One region of the Paenibacillus hunanensis genome, then DNA from elsewhere that is predicted to be linked to it. Evidence: riboswitches for the same ligand, from Rfam matches in the RefSeq annotation. Region 1 holds a riboswitch; each other region holds the start of a gene.
What was found. A riboswitch is a leader RNA that binds a small molecule or an ion and turns the genes downstream of it on or off. The one in region 1 is predicted to bind cyclic di-AMP.

Region 1 (3,408 bases):
TATTTCCTTCCCTCCGTTCCGTGCTGCTCGCAGCATATGTTGTAAAGGGCTAAGACTCTCACTGCAAGGACAGACACAATAGAAATAAGAAAGATTGCTAAAAGTGGATCATTTCGTTTTTTTCACTCTTAGATTCAGTTCTTAAATGTATCAGAGATGAAGCAGGCGCTAACATCCACTTGTACGGGTGGGAGGTAGCAATAAGAACTTTACTTTAAGAACCTTGAATGTAGTGAAGCATCTGATGAGGTTGAAGAATGTTTTACATGCTTTATTTGATGTTAGTTTGTAATTCTATTCCCTCGCTGCATATCCATATTACGCGCATCACGTTGTACCTTCCTTCTTCGCTCATTATCGCGTCAGCTATCGGTCTGGTGAGATGAGCCGAGTTGTTGTAATTGGTGGGAAAGGTAGGTATTTACGCCTTTGGGGCGTTTTAGAGCGAGCTTGTACATGGCTTTGGCGACGGTGGTGGCTTGGATGGGTTTGTATTTGGATAGCCCTCCTCGCAGCAGGGGCGATACTACGCTGGAAATAGCGGCAGCCGTGCGTTCGCCGAGTCGGAATTCTTTGCGTTCTCCTAGTAGCAGGGAGGGCTGGACGATGGATAGGGATGGGTAGCCGAGTGTAGATAGTTGCTGCTCTAGCTCGCCTTTGATACGGGAATAGAAGATGCGTGAGTTAGCATCTGCTCCCATGGCGCTGATGAGCAGGAAGTGTTCGGCTCCCCTTGCCCGGGCTAGCTCAGCCAGTCGGAGCGGGTAGGTGACATCGATCTGGTACATGCGCTCCTGGCTGCCTGCTTGTTTGATCGTAGTGCCGAGGCAGCAATATACATCGGTGGCTTGCCATGTATCCGCATGCTGGTCTAAATGATCGTAATCGGTCACGATCTGCTCAACCTGTATATACGACTGCCAGTCTGGTACGATTTGGCGTACAAGCACTTTGATACGGTCATAGGTTGGTTCATGGACGAGGATATCGACCAGCGAGCGCCCGACCAGACCTGTAGCGCCTGCGACGAGTGCTATGCGTTCTGTCAGTTTACTTCCCCTCCATTCTGTCTGCTAGTATCCATTATGCTGTGTGTTGTGGCTCGATCGGATCGCTCGCTTGCTATGTTTTACTCGTATCGCGCTTCCCTTAGAGTGCTTCCTGTAAAACGATTGGAAGAAGCGTTTCGTTTGTACCTCTATTCTTTATCCCTATACCTATCTATCAGGTGATCTCTCGATCATATTCCATCCCTATATCTCGATTCCTGTATAGCGTCTTCCTTCATATATTTCCTTCATATCATTCGTATGTGTAATTGCAGTTCTGTTATTTATACATGTGTATACCCGAATGCGCAGATGCTGCGTCATTCGGGTGTCAGGCTATGATGCTGCTCAGAGCAAAAAGGCGACACTGCCGCCATTCGTGTGCACAATATGATCGGCACCCAGTCCTCTGTAGATCATGCGTGAATTACTGCTTTCGGTAATAACGTAGATCGGCTCGCTTGTCCATGTACGGCACATTTGGATATACCGACAGCAGAGCGGCAGGCTGCGTTCAAATAGATACACTTTACCGACAGCTAGCTGTGGAATGGTCCATTCGTCCTGGCGCTGTGTATCGAGCAACAGCACATGAGCCACACCCATTCGTTCTAGTTTTACCTTTTCTGCATAGCTATTTACGATCGCGGCAAAGGCAATTCCTTTGACCTTGAGCAGCTGCATAAACTGCTCCCCTGCACGCGTCGCTGGAGATACCAGCACATACTCCTTAGGCAACTCCGATTCCTGCTCCAACTCCATCTCTTTCTCCTCCAATTGTGTGAAGGCAAACAAAAAAGAAGCTGCACAAGAGGTTTTCTCGCCAGCTTCTCAGGCATTCCGCACGCAGACATAGCTGCGCTTACCGGATGTCATGATCATTGTCGCCTCTCTTATATTCAGCTTACGAGGTTAGCTGACGGATTCGGAAGTAAGAGTCTCCCTACAGATAGCAGTCGATCTTAATGGATCGCTGCGATACCGATTCACCCCTGAACAGTCTGTGATGGCTGTTCGCTGGTTCCCCCGCTCCCCGGCTACAGAGCGTCTTCTCTGCGGCTCGGACATTAAGCTGGTTACGGCGCCAATATAGATGTCGTACACCGTAATTTATGAACTTGAGACGAATCATACTCCCCTGTTCAGGCAAAGTAAAGACGAGCGGTTTCGCATTTGGTGTCAATTTGATCATTTCACAGGACAAAATGATCGTTTACCTTCTATTTTCGCTTATTTACACATTATTATTCACGTATACTAGCTTTTTGTATAAAGTAAAGCAAAACCGAGCATTATCGAACTAATGGCATGAATAAAGGGAATGAATCCGATTACATGCATAGCAGCTGACTTAAATGACGGTCTATAGACTTTATCTGGCATTTACGTTGCCTGCAAAATGCCCTATGATGGCTGACAACTAAACCTCACATTCAAAGGAGTGTATGTACGTATGTTATCTGCTGTTGCCACCCTGATTCAGCCTACGGTTGATTCGCAGCTCGTTCCGGTTCATGCTCGTGTTCAGCGGATGGAGCTATTTGTATATGATCAGGCGAAGCTCGCATTGCCAGAATCTTGTCGTCCGCTACATTGTGGCTTGCTGCGCCTATCCGGTGGCGGAGCTACAGGCTGGGCAGAGTTTGAGTTTTCGGATGGATCGGCGCATCTGGATCTAATCAAGTGGGGGCAAGTGTTCCGTCGTCTCAAGCACGTGGAAGCAGCAGAAGCCAGAATCCTTATTCACCAATACGAATCCCTATGGGGCTTCACACGCACCCATCTGGCAGCAGAAGCACTCACCGCATGGCACAAAGCGCTGTCGGAAGGTGTCTCAGGGGCAGAATCAGGTATAGAGGCTTCATCTTATATGACAGGATGGACAGGATTACCGACTGAACGGGAATTTCTCAGCTATTATTGTCAGTCTTATTATTCTTTTTGAGCCATGCTGGTTAAGTGTCTATAAAGGGCGACTGGCAGCAAGCAAATAGATATTTATATCATTGTGGGCATCAGCTATCTGTATATTAACGCATGTTCAAAGTCTGTACTGGCATCTTGTATTTTTTCTATGGCGATGTTGCTGCGCGTTGCCTGCCCGGCCTATTGTACATGCAGGAGAGCTACTATGAAGCAGTAACTATGGAGTGAGCTCAGACAAGCGAGACATGAGTCAATGATGGTGCCGGAGAAGCCTCTATCAAGGATTAAAGGAGCGTTGTTATTGCAATGAGCGGAGAGAAAATTATGGTTGGTGTTCATTACAGTCTGAATGGGGAGCGCTTGATTCGGCGTGGTATTCGCCTGGCGCAATTGCTGAATGCGCCGCTGATCGTACTCAGCGTACTGAGCGAGC
Region 2 (3,408 bases), 280 kb from region 1:
GTCTTGTAAAATCGGCAGCAGACGCTGATCGATCTCCACCGCGGTCACATTATGCGCCTGACGTGCCAGACGCTCTGTCAATGCGCCGATCCCCGGTCCGATCTCCAGCGCCCCACGCTGTTCATTCAAGTCCGCTGCGTCGACAATTTTATTCAAAATATTACTATCGATTAAAAAGTTCTGACCGAGGCTCTTTTTAAACGAAAAGCCGTGCTTATTAATAATCTCTTTCGTCCGTCCGGGCGTGGCGATATCGTGTCTATCATTCATTGGATTGCTGTTCCTCCGCTTCAAGTTGTGAAAGTGCTGCCGCGAATTCCTCGCGGGTGATGCCAAATATACGTAGCCGTTTATGAAATTGCTTGCCGTTGCCATAACCGATGCCGAGCAGATTGCCCATTTTCATCCGGCGTGCGGCAGCTTGCTTATGAATCACCAGTCCGGTCGTAATCAGATCATCCCAATCGATGAGCGTCTCTGCCTCTGGCATTTCCGTATGCACACGTGCCAGAGCTGCCCGAATCGCTTCAGGCGATGCATTCTCGACTCCGATATCGCCTTTTAACGTCGCTTCACTCTCCGGGATAAAGGCATGCTTACAGCCCGGTACCTTTTGTGAGACGATTTTGCGTATCCGCTCTCCAGCATGATCGGGATCGGTCAAAATGATAACCCCTCTACGCTCCTGTGCCAGACGTACACGACGAATCACGTGAGCGCCAATCGCGGAGCCACCCGTTTCGATCGTATCCGCTTCGACTGCACGCTTAATCGCTACCGTATCGTCCCGTCCCTCTACAACAATGACCTCTTTAATCAATGGATGGTACGCTTCCCTTCCGGATCGGGGGCGTACAGACGTCATTTCCTTTTCCCCGCGATCATATTCATATTGTCCTCAGTATAACAAAACAACAAACAAAAAGAAGGGGAATCATCCCCTTCTCCTGTTGGTTCCTATACGCTCATGGTTAATAATGCTTATATCATATAACAGTCCTGCCAGCACAGGCAACCGATTTGTACCGATAAATTAAGGTTTTACCGGCCCGATCACATAGACCGTATAACCGGACTTGCGTCCGAACGCTCTTGCCTGGCTCAGGCTATCAATATATACGTCAATCTTATTGCCGTTAATGGCGCTGCCGGTATCTTCTGCACGGCGGTAACCGAGGCCTTCAATGTAGACCCACCATCCCATTGGGATCACGTCGGTATCTACGGCAATCGTCCGTCCTTCTGTCACTCGCGTTCCAGATGCAGTACGTGTACCCAGTCCCGGCTCCTGAGAGGAGTAGGCTGTCAGCGTAACATTATTCAATACTTTGGCATAAGAGAAATCTTTGTCGGAATTTGAACTGGACGAAGCACTCGCTGCAAGCAACTTAGGCTGCTCTTTTTTCGTACCGATCGCAACGATCTTGTCCTGTACATCAGCGGTTGTCTTTTTATCAATCATGCGCTTGGAGACGAACTCTCCGTCTTCGTATACCTTCTCGATATACTGGACAACCTTACCTTTTTGACCGCTCTGAATGAGCTTTGTTTTACCTTCCAGCAGACTGCCGTCTTCTTTCTGAACGACCTGATAAGGCAGCTCAACGACCTGTTTGGCCACAAAGGAAGTTGTTCTAACTACCTTGATGTCCATATCATGCTGGACGCCCGCTTCCACCGGAGGTGTCAGCTTGTCTTCTTTACCGAGATCGATCCCGGCTTGTTCCAGTGTATTCCCAACCGTTTTGGCTGTAGTGTACACCTGTTTTGTTTTACCGTCTGCCGTAATATTTACGGCTACCGCATGGTTAATGTATACCTTGTCGCCATCCTGGATTGCTCCGTTCATGGACATTGATACTTTATCCTGTGGTGCTACTTGAATATTTTGTTCAGCCAGCAGATCCGATAGCTGTAGCTTATGGGTTTCGACCATTTGAGCCTTGCCATCAATAACGACATAAATATTTTTGCTTGCCTGCATGTACATCAACCAGAGTGCCATGGCAATAACCACAATCACTGCCAGTGAAGTGAGCAGTACAGAGCGTAGATTTTTTTGCTTCCAACGCAGCGCGTAAGACATGCTGGATGAGCGTGAACCATGGGTTTCTTTGAAAGGAGCAATTCCCACTTCTTCCGTCCTCCTTACATAGTCTCGCCGTCTTGCTGTAAAGAAAATGTATTATAGACGCGACTATATCAGAATTTCCACAGGCATTATAATGCTGATGATGAAATACCGGCGCATTACGGTACTTCGTTCTAGTTGAAAATTGCCTGCGCCATGGTCAGTCCTAGCGGCATACCGATCCCGGATAGTGAAAACCGGGTCTTCTCTTTTTCATTGACTTCCTTTTGCACAAAACAAAAAAGCCTAGGGAAAAGTGCAAGAGCAACTCTTCCGTGGCTTCCCGACATTGTACGTCCATTGGAAACTTAGAAAATGAGAGGTTGCCTCTGCATCGCTTACGAGGTTAGCTGTCGGGTTCGGATAAGCACTACTGCGTGTAGATGGTACCCTGTGAGACGTCCTTCGCTCATGGCGCAAGTAGCCTCAATTCACCCCAAAGACCCTGTATCAGGAATCAAACATCTGCCTTCCGGTATTGCCGGTTAAAAGTGAATGAAGACAGCTGTTGGTTCCCCCGTTCTCCTATGTAGGAAACTCAGCGAGACCGAATCATGGAATCTCGTGTATCGACACGAAGATTAAATCACTGATGAAATGATATCCCGAACACAACCTCACTGTAAAGCGAGAGGCAACTCCGTTTTTCTTAAAAAGTGGTTAAAAACTTGTAACATTTCCGCATTTTTTCGTTAAAATTCATTCATATATCGGTATAGCTCGTTTTTTCATCGGTTTTTCTCTCGTTTTCATCGAATGCCAAATAATGCCAACGCATTTTTTGTTGTAATTTCACTAATTTCTTCCAGACTTACCCCTTTAAGCTCGGCAGCTGTCTCTGCCACCAAACGTACATATCCAGACTCATTTCTTTTTCCACGATTAGGATGTGGAGTCAAATATGGGGAGTCCGTTTCCAGTAATAAACGATCCATCGGAACCTGCTTTAGTACCTCTTTTGGCTGCTTTGCATTTTTGAATGTGATCGGGCCGCCAAACGAAATATGGAAGCCCATATCAAGGCACATTTTTGCCGTTTCCCAGCTACCGGAAAATGCATGCATAATGCCGCCAACCTCACTTGCTTTTTCCTCACGCAAAATCCGAACAATGTCTTCATGCGCTTCCCGATTATGAATGACAATTGGCATTTTCAGCTCACGCGCCAGGCCAATTTGCTCGCGAAGTACACGATGCTGCACATCCTTGGGTGATTTATCCCAATGATAATCCAGTCCGATCTCACCGATTGCGACTACTTTTTCATGACTGCATAA
Region 3 (3,408 bases), 2.3 Mb from region 1:
GCACGACCTTATCCTCATTTACAGGAAATGAAGCCGATGTGCAGCTGCTACAGGAGGCATTCAAGCAGCCCGTTAGCTTCTCGATCCAGTACGGCGGCAATTATAATGCATAATGAATCAGCCCGTTCGATATTTGTATCGACGGGCTTTTATAGATGTCGCCTGTATGGTTATACAATACAGAGTAGATTGAAGTGAACGATATTCCCATCCACTTGAGGTGAATCTTATATGAAGCCACTGATTCATGAGATCGAGCAACATTTTAGTCTGCTACGTGAGGAAGAGCTTACTGCCCATTCTACGCTGATACATATGCGACAGCAGACAGCGCTGTTAATGCCCTACGAGCATTATGCCGTCCAGTTTTATCCAGAGTTTTATCGGTTTCTCTATGAAAATAAGGAATGGATCGTCTTCGGGCAGGATCTGGGCGGTTACTTTGTCCTGTCATGGGAGAGGCAATGGATCGGCTATTTGTACCAGGAGGAGGATTCGTATCGTATAGCCTATTGCAATGATACATGGCATCATTTTATTAGCTTTTATCATGCTTTTACGAGTGTAGTGCTCCAACAGCTGATCGACAAGCAAGCAGTCTGTACAGATCGCGTTCTAGACCTGGATTCATTGCTAGATACGCTGACTCATTATTATATGGAGATTGATGCGCAGGCGATGCAGGAAGAGCATCATTTCTGGGCAATTCGGCTATATGAATTATCTGAAGGCTTCTTTCCGCTGGATGGTCAAACAATAGCGATGTACCACTCATTGGAATAGCTTTGTTTTAATTTTGGCGTAAAAGCGTCATTTTTCGATTACTTCAGGCGAAGCTTTATCACTAGTAACAGGTATACCATAACCATTTTATAGTAGACCAATGGCATCCTGAGCAGTCGATATATACTTATTTTTGCAAGTGTGAATAATGACATATCATTTTGCGAAATGAGATGAAAAGTAAACTGAAAACACTGAAATATAATGTAAAATTGGAGATAATGAGCGTTATGAGGAGAAAAAAGGAGCTTGCGGAAGGTATCCTTTTACTGCATTTTCAAAAAAGAAAGCTGTGGGAATCCACGGCTTTTTTTGCCTTTTTGATCTGCTTTACACTTCTGAATTACAGGAGTAATATACATTTCAGGATTTAGAGATTCGCGATCGCAACGACTTCTCTCATGCTCGCCGAAGCGCACAGCAGCAGGAAAGCACAATCGTGCTACGCCAGACTGTCCAGACGATCGGTGCAGCAGGAAGCGTACAGATGCGAATCGGCATTTGTCCAGATCAAACAACTGAATTTCAGAAGTTTCTTGTTCTTATTGCTGAGTTTCCGGTCATTACCGGAAAACGGGGGAACCAATTCGCAGCATGTCAAAGGTGTGAGAGCCGTTGATCATCTGCATGGGGTGAATCCGTCAGCGCCGGTAACCATGGGGCCGGCGCTGATGGTAGGGCGACTCTCACCGCCCGAATCCGACAGCTAACCTCGTAAGCGCAAGTCGGGAGAGGAGTGTGGAACTTGTGCCATCATGACACAGGGTATAGACGCTCTGTGTTTTCTTATGCCTTGCTAACGCTCATTAGCTTCTGAAGCCAGACGCACTAGACTGGTGGTTGTGCTGAACTACCTGTGTTGAAAAGAGTGATCTATTCGCTCATTCAAACAGCGTAGAGGATTGTGGACAATTTGAACCTCAATACGATCATTATGATCATCGATCGTAGCTCTTTTACATGATACACGCTTAATCTCCTGTCGACTCGTGCTTGCGAGATAGCTACAGGAGAGCGGGGGAACCATTCGTCAGACCATGCTTCCAGCAGGGCAACTGACACGGGGTGAATTCCGGCAATGCCGGAACGGGCAATCTTCCAGCCCGAACCCGACAGCTAACCTCGTCAGCGATTCAGGAAGAACTTATATCCGGCTTACGTCATCCTGGTCTGCACATCATTATGTGTCAGTCCGGTTACGCACGGAAGAAGCCCGGTGAAAAGTTCGATTTTTACCGAGGCTTCTTTTTTTGCGCCTAATTTCGTGTTTTTCGACTCAAAATCGTTTGATGTGAAGTCAAATTGCAATGAAAATCAAATTTAATCTCACGCATGTTGATGCTGAAGGGGAAAGAAACCATGTTGGACATTTTAATGATTGTGCTCATTTTACTCATGGCATTCGGGCTTGGTGGACTGGGGATCTGGTCATCCAGAGTGATCGGAGAGCGAGGAGAAGAACAATGATCTGGCTATTATGGCTCATTATTGCAGGCTTGCTGGTGTACTTGTGTTACGCCCTGATCTATCCGGAAAAATTTTAAACAGGCAGGAGAGAGTGAGTGAGTATGTTCGCATATATCGGAGTTGCATTAACCTTACTAATTGCGCTGTTATTAGCGCGTCCAATGGGAGCTTACATTTCCCGTGCATTTGATTATACACCGGGGAAGCTGGATCGCTTCTTTGGTCCACTGGAAAAGATCATTTATAAGCTGGGTGGTATCCGGCAAAATAACCAGACATGGAAGCAGTATCTGGTCGCGTTACTTGTTAGCAATACCGTTATACTATTGATCGTGTATATTATTTTCCGTTTGCAGGATAAGCTGCCACTGAATCCAGCAGGTATTGCGGCGATGAGCCCGGATCTTGCCTTTAATACAGCGATTAGCTTTTTAACGAATACGAATCTACAGCATTATAGCGGTGAAAGTGGCTTGTCCCTTTTCTCGCAAATGTCGGCTATTATTTTCTTGATGTTTGTCTCACCAGCGACAGGTATTGCCGCTTCGATCGCGTTTATGCGTGGTCTGGCTGGTAAGCCGATGGGGAACTTTTTCGTCGATCTGGTACGTGCGATTACACGTATTTTGCTGCCACTATGCGTGGTCGCTGCATTGATCTTTATTAGTCAGGGTGTACCGCAGACGCTGCACACGTCCGTCACAGCAACTACGCTGGAGGGAACACAGCAACAGATCGGCATGGGCCCAATTGGGAGCTTCCTTGCAATTAAGGAAATGGGGAACAATGGTGGTGGCTTTTTCGGTGCCAACTCTGCCCATCCTTTTGAGAATCCAGATGCGATCAGTAATCTGCTGCAAATGCTTCTGATGCTACTCGTGCCGATCTCGCTTCCATTTACGTACGGACGCATTGTCGGTAATCCGAAGCAAGGACGAATCCTGTTTGTATCGATGGCAATTATGTTCCTGATCATGCTCAGCTCTTCATTATATGCAGAGCATCAAGGCAACCCACTTATCAATCAACTCGGATTACAGCAAAGTGCAGGCTCTATGGAAGGGAAAGAGGTTCGATTCGGTATTGAGGAATCTTCATTATACTCGGTGGTAACTACCGCGTCGGAGACAGGTGCAGTCAATACGATGCACGATACAT
Region 4 (3,408 bases), 340 kb from region 1:
GATCGATCTCTGCATCCGGGTTACGGTCGATCGCAGCTTCAGTAATTGCACGCATGAACGATTCACCATATCCATATCCACATAGATCCGGTCGCATGCCAATGCCGAGCCTTATCGTGCCTGTAAGAGGGAAGAACTGAGCGAAGCCACAAAGCTCGTCTGTTGCATCGAGAATAGACACATACTGCTGTTCCCGCAGCTGTGGATCGCCAAACTCAATTCCTAGCTGCTGCATCTGTTCCCAAGGCAACCAGCCATAAATGTTATAAGGCGGCTCATACTGCCAGTTACAAATGAGAGCAGCATGCTCTGTACGCATCGGTACGACGGAAAAAGGTAGTACACATGCAGGCTGCATCGCAAAGCTCCTTTCGATACCATGGAATAAATCGAATAAAATTATAAAATAAATATTGGAAAATGTGTTTACCATAATTTATCCGCGGGTAATTATAAGTAGACATAATTATATGGTTGCCTTATTTTTATTTTAACTTTTTTTGTATAAAGTGTAACCTAATCCAGCTTCATTTCGTTTATATAGTATACAGCTACAAAGCGTAAGAGCACATAAAAAAACCGCAAAAGATTCTGGCGGGAATCCTTCGCGGTTTATATTGATAGTCGATTCATTGTTGTCGAAGTTGCATAATGGTCGAATTAATTGTCTGTAGCGTAAGTGTCAAAAGCATAGTTGCTCATAACACGTTTAGCGCCGACAAAACGATCAGCATAATAATCCATGCTAAGATTATCAATTCGTACACCTTTGGATGTAGAAGCGTGTGCGAATTGAGTGCTGCTTACCATAACGCCTACATGTGAAACTCCTGCTCCAGTCGTGTTGAAGAATACGAGGTCACCAGCTTGCAGATCGCCTTTGCTTACTGCTTCGCCTACCTGGTACTGCGACGTGGATTGACGCGGCAGATCAATGTTCATTTTACTGAATACATATTGTGTGAATCCGGAGCAATCGAAACCGTTGAAAGATGTTCCCCCGATGCGGTACGGTGTTCCCATTGCTGGTTCAATGATCTGGTCCATTCTGGAGTCTGCATGTGCATTGCTGTTCCCCATAACAGTAAATGCAATTGCAAATCCCATGAGTGCGGCGGTTAGTTTCTTTTTCATGTTAAATCGATTGTCCCCTTCCAATGCCTACGAGGTTAGCTTAAGGATTCGGTAGAAGGTCTCCCCTATGATCCCTCTCTTGCAAGATCAATTCACCCAAAACGGTTCCCCCGCTTTCCGGTGCCACGAAATTTGGCTTTACACATTTGATTAATGCACCGTACGACGATATCCAACTTTTACGACAATTTTCGGCTTTTCTGACAATAGTTACAAGCTTACTTTTAAAGTTTACAAAGTTGTTACTAAAAACTTGCTGGGTTTATTCTAACAAAGGTTCTTTACTTTGGCAATGTCTGTTATGCACTTTTTACCTGAAAAATCTTGTCATCTTTGTGAGCAGCATGGTGAAAACCGCGCCATTAAAGGGATTACAATTATTAAAAAAATTTAATCTTTAGTCGAAAAATCCCGTATAGTTCGTTCGATATATGCATTTAGACCTATAAAAGTGATTTTTCTGTCGTTTTACTTTGTCATCTTTTAGACTGCTATCCTGCTAGCTTATCGCTATTCAGGCAAAAGATTAACGTTGTTACTCATAGCTCCGTTGGTTTTTCACACTCGATCCGCTACAATAAGGTTACGACTGCTTACAGTGTTAGCGATCTCCTAACACGAGGTGCAATAAAAAGTGATTTTTGCGAAGCAAAATATCTTACTGCTATTGGGGCTCGTGTCTGCATGGGAAGCGTAAAGCACGTTTATAGATCAGACAGAATAGGATAACGTCAGATGAGGGCTAGTATGATGTGATTATGCTTATCGTGATATCTTACTTCTATAGAAAGAAATCAATGGTTCTATATTCTGTTCTATTCTATATAGAAGTCGTTTAAGCTTTGCCAAAGCATAGTTATAGACAAAAATGACCGTCAGACATGTAGCAGCTATCCTGCAAAAGGTTTGTAAGATATGAAACGCTGCTTTTTTTATATCGGCAGCAAATATAAATTATGAACAGAAAAGGAGTATTTTTCAACATGGATCAAAATATGGATCAAAATCAATCAGCTCAACCTGCCAAAAAAGCGATGTCTCTGAACATCATTAGTAGCAGTACGAAGAGCAGTAAACATAAAGGCTTTGGTGCGGGTGCGATCAATCTGAATAACGTTTCTCCTATTATTATTGATGGAGGCGAAGCGAAGATTGATATCGGCGCCATGCACGCAAAAAGTAAAGTAGAGCGCGGCATCAAGTTCACCACCAATCGTGAGGAGCTGGAAGGCGGACGTCAGGTATGGGTCGTCTGGGTCGCGGTAGATAAGCAGCCAGAAGGCGGAAGCTATGCTGGAGCCACAGCCTGCGAGATGTGGATTGATGAGGAGCATAAAAAGGGCTGGAAAATCCTCGCCGACCATGTGAACAAGCTGGACTATGCGATCAAGCGCCGTATTATGCTGAGTGAGCTTGGTCCGGATGATAAGGCAGCGCTGAAAACATTGCTTGTGAGCCATAATGAAGAATGGTGGAATCGTTCTTCGGATGAGCTGAAGCAGGTGCTGGAGAGCTAAAACAAGCAACGAATACTACACTATGAACGTTAAAACATGAGAGTATACGCCGACTACAGCTTTTTCAATTCGTGAATGAAGCTCGTAGTCGGCTATTTTTATATCCAAAGCGAAAGAATGGGTGCTCGTTCATTCATCCATGCTTGTCATCTCTTCTATTTGCATAAAACAGATACAGAGGATGTATAGACGCTTCCAGCGCAATTTCCAGTGGGAATGTATATTTATACAGCAGAAATTCAATGATTCCACTATAAAATCAATACATTTGCATAAAATATTTAGAGGAATCACCGGAAAACATTATCATCTTCTGGAAAAATAGGGTATAAATGATTAAAACCTTTAGTCCCGTTATGAAATTGGAAAATAGCTTTTGTTAATGCACAATCCATTGTTATAATTGCCTTACAGTCATCTTCGTAAGAAAGCTAACCCTTGCGTGACTAAATTATTCTACAGATGGAGGGAGCAGTATATGCCTAACACAAATGCTATTAAGACACGTGCCATCCATACAGGTATACCCGGACTCGACGAAATTTTGCATGGCGGTATCCCACCGGGTGCTGTAGTGATTCTGGAGGGCGAGCCTGGAACCGGAAAAACGACGATCGGTATGCAGTTTCTGGTAGAGGGTGCAGTTAGCTTCAACGAACCGGGAATTTATATCACATTTGAGGAGTTGCCGGAGCAGATTTACGAAGATATGAGCGGATTCGGATGGGATTTGCGTCAGCTGGAGCGGGAAAATAAG

Region 2: it holds a riboswitch for cyclic di-AMP, as region 1 does, so the genes downstream of both, SK066_RS00135 (resuscitation-promoting factor) here and SK066_RS22140 (hypothetical protein) in region 1, are expected to answer to the same signal.
Region 3: it holds a riboswitch for cyclic di-AMP, as region 1 does, so the genes downstream of both, kdpF (K(+)-transporting ATPase subunit F) here and SK066_RS22140 (hypothetical protein) in region 1, are expected to answer to the same signal.
Region 4: it holds a riboswitch for cyclic di-AMP, as region 1 does, so the genes downstream of both, SK066_RS00415 (C40 family peptidase) here and SK066_RS22140 (hypothetical protein) in region 1, are expected to answer to the same signal.

What each region holds. Positions count from the first base shown of each region.
Region 1 is NZ_CP139194.1:5,442,080-5,445,487, forward strand. It holds gene SK066_RS22135 (oxidoreductase) at 363-1,049, opposite strand; gene SK066_RS22140 (hypothetical protein) at 1,398-1,811, opposite strand; cyclic di-AMP (ydaO/yuaA leader) riboswitch at 1,935-2,106, opposite strand; gene SK066_RS22145 (hypothetical protein) at 2,503-2,994, shown strand; gene SK066_RS22150 (universal stress protein) at 3,282-3,408, shown strand, end outside.
Region 2 is NZ_CP139194.1:32,040-35,447, reverse strand. It holds gene rsmA (16S rRNA (adenine(1518)-N(6)/adenine(1519)-N(6))-dimethyltransferase RsmA) at 1-270, opposite strand, end outside; gene rnmV (ribonuclease M5) at 263-820, opposite strand; gene SK066_RS00135 (resuscitation-promoting factor) at 1,034-2,134, opposite strand; cyclic di-AMP (ydaO/yuaA leader) riboswitch at 2,452-2,685, opposite strand; gene SK066_RS00130 (TatD family hydrolase) at 2,881-3,408, opposite strand, start outside.
Region 3 is NZ_CP139194.1:3,180,174-3,183,581, reverse strand. It holds gene SK066_RS12835 (SMI1/KNR4 family protein) at 1-113, shown strand, start outside; gene SK066_RS12830 (hypothetical protein) at 232-783, shown strand; cyclic di-AMP (ydaO/yuaA leader) riboswitch at 1,320-1,519, shown strand; cyclic di-AMP (ydaO/yuaA leader) riboswitch at 1,742-1,929, shown strand; gene kdpF (K(+)-transporting ATPase subunit F) at 2,247-2,327, shown strand; gene kdpA (potassium-transporting ATPase subunit KdpA) at 2,352-3,408, shown strand, end outside.
Region 4 is NZ_CP139194.1:97,360-100,767, forward strand. It holds gene SK066_RS00410 (GNAT family N-acetyltransferase) at 1-358, opposite strand, end outside; gene SK066_RS00415 (C40 family peptidase) at 661-1,134, opposite strand; cyclic di-AMP (ydaO/yuaA leader) riboswitch at 1,144-1,282, opposite strand; gene SK066_RS00420 (YwhD family protein) at 2,130-2,651, shown strand; gene SK066_RS00425 (ATPase domain-containing protein) at 3,130-3,408, shown strand, end outside.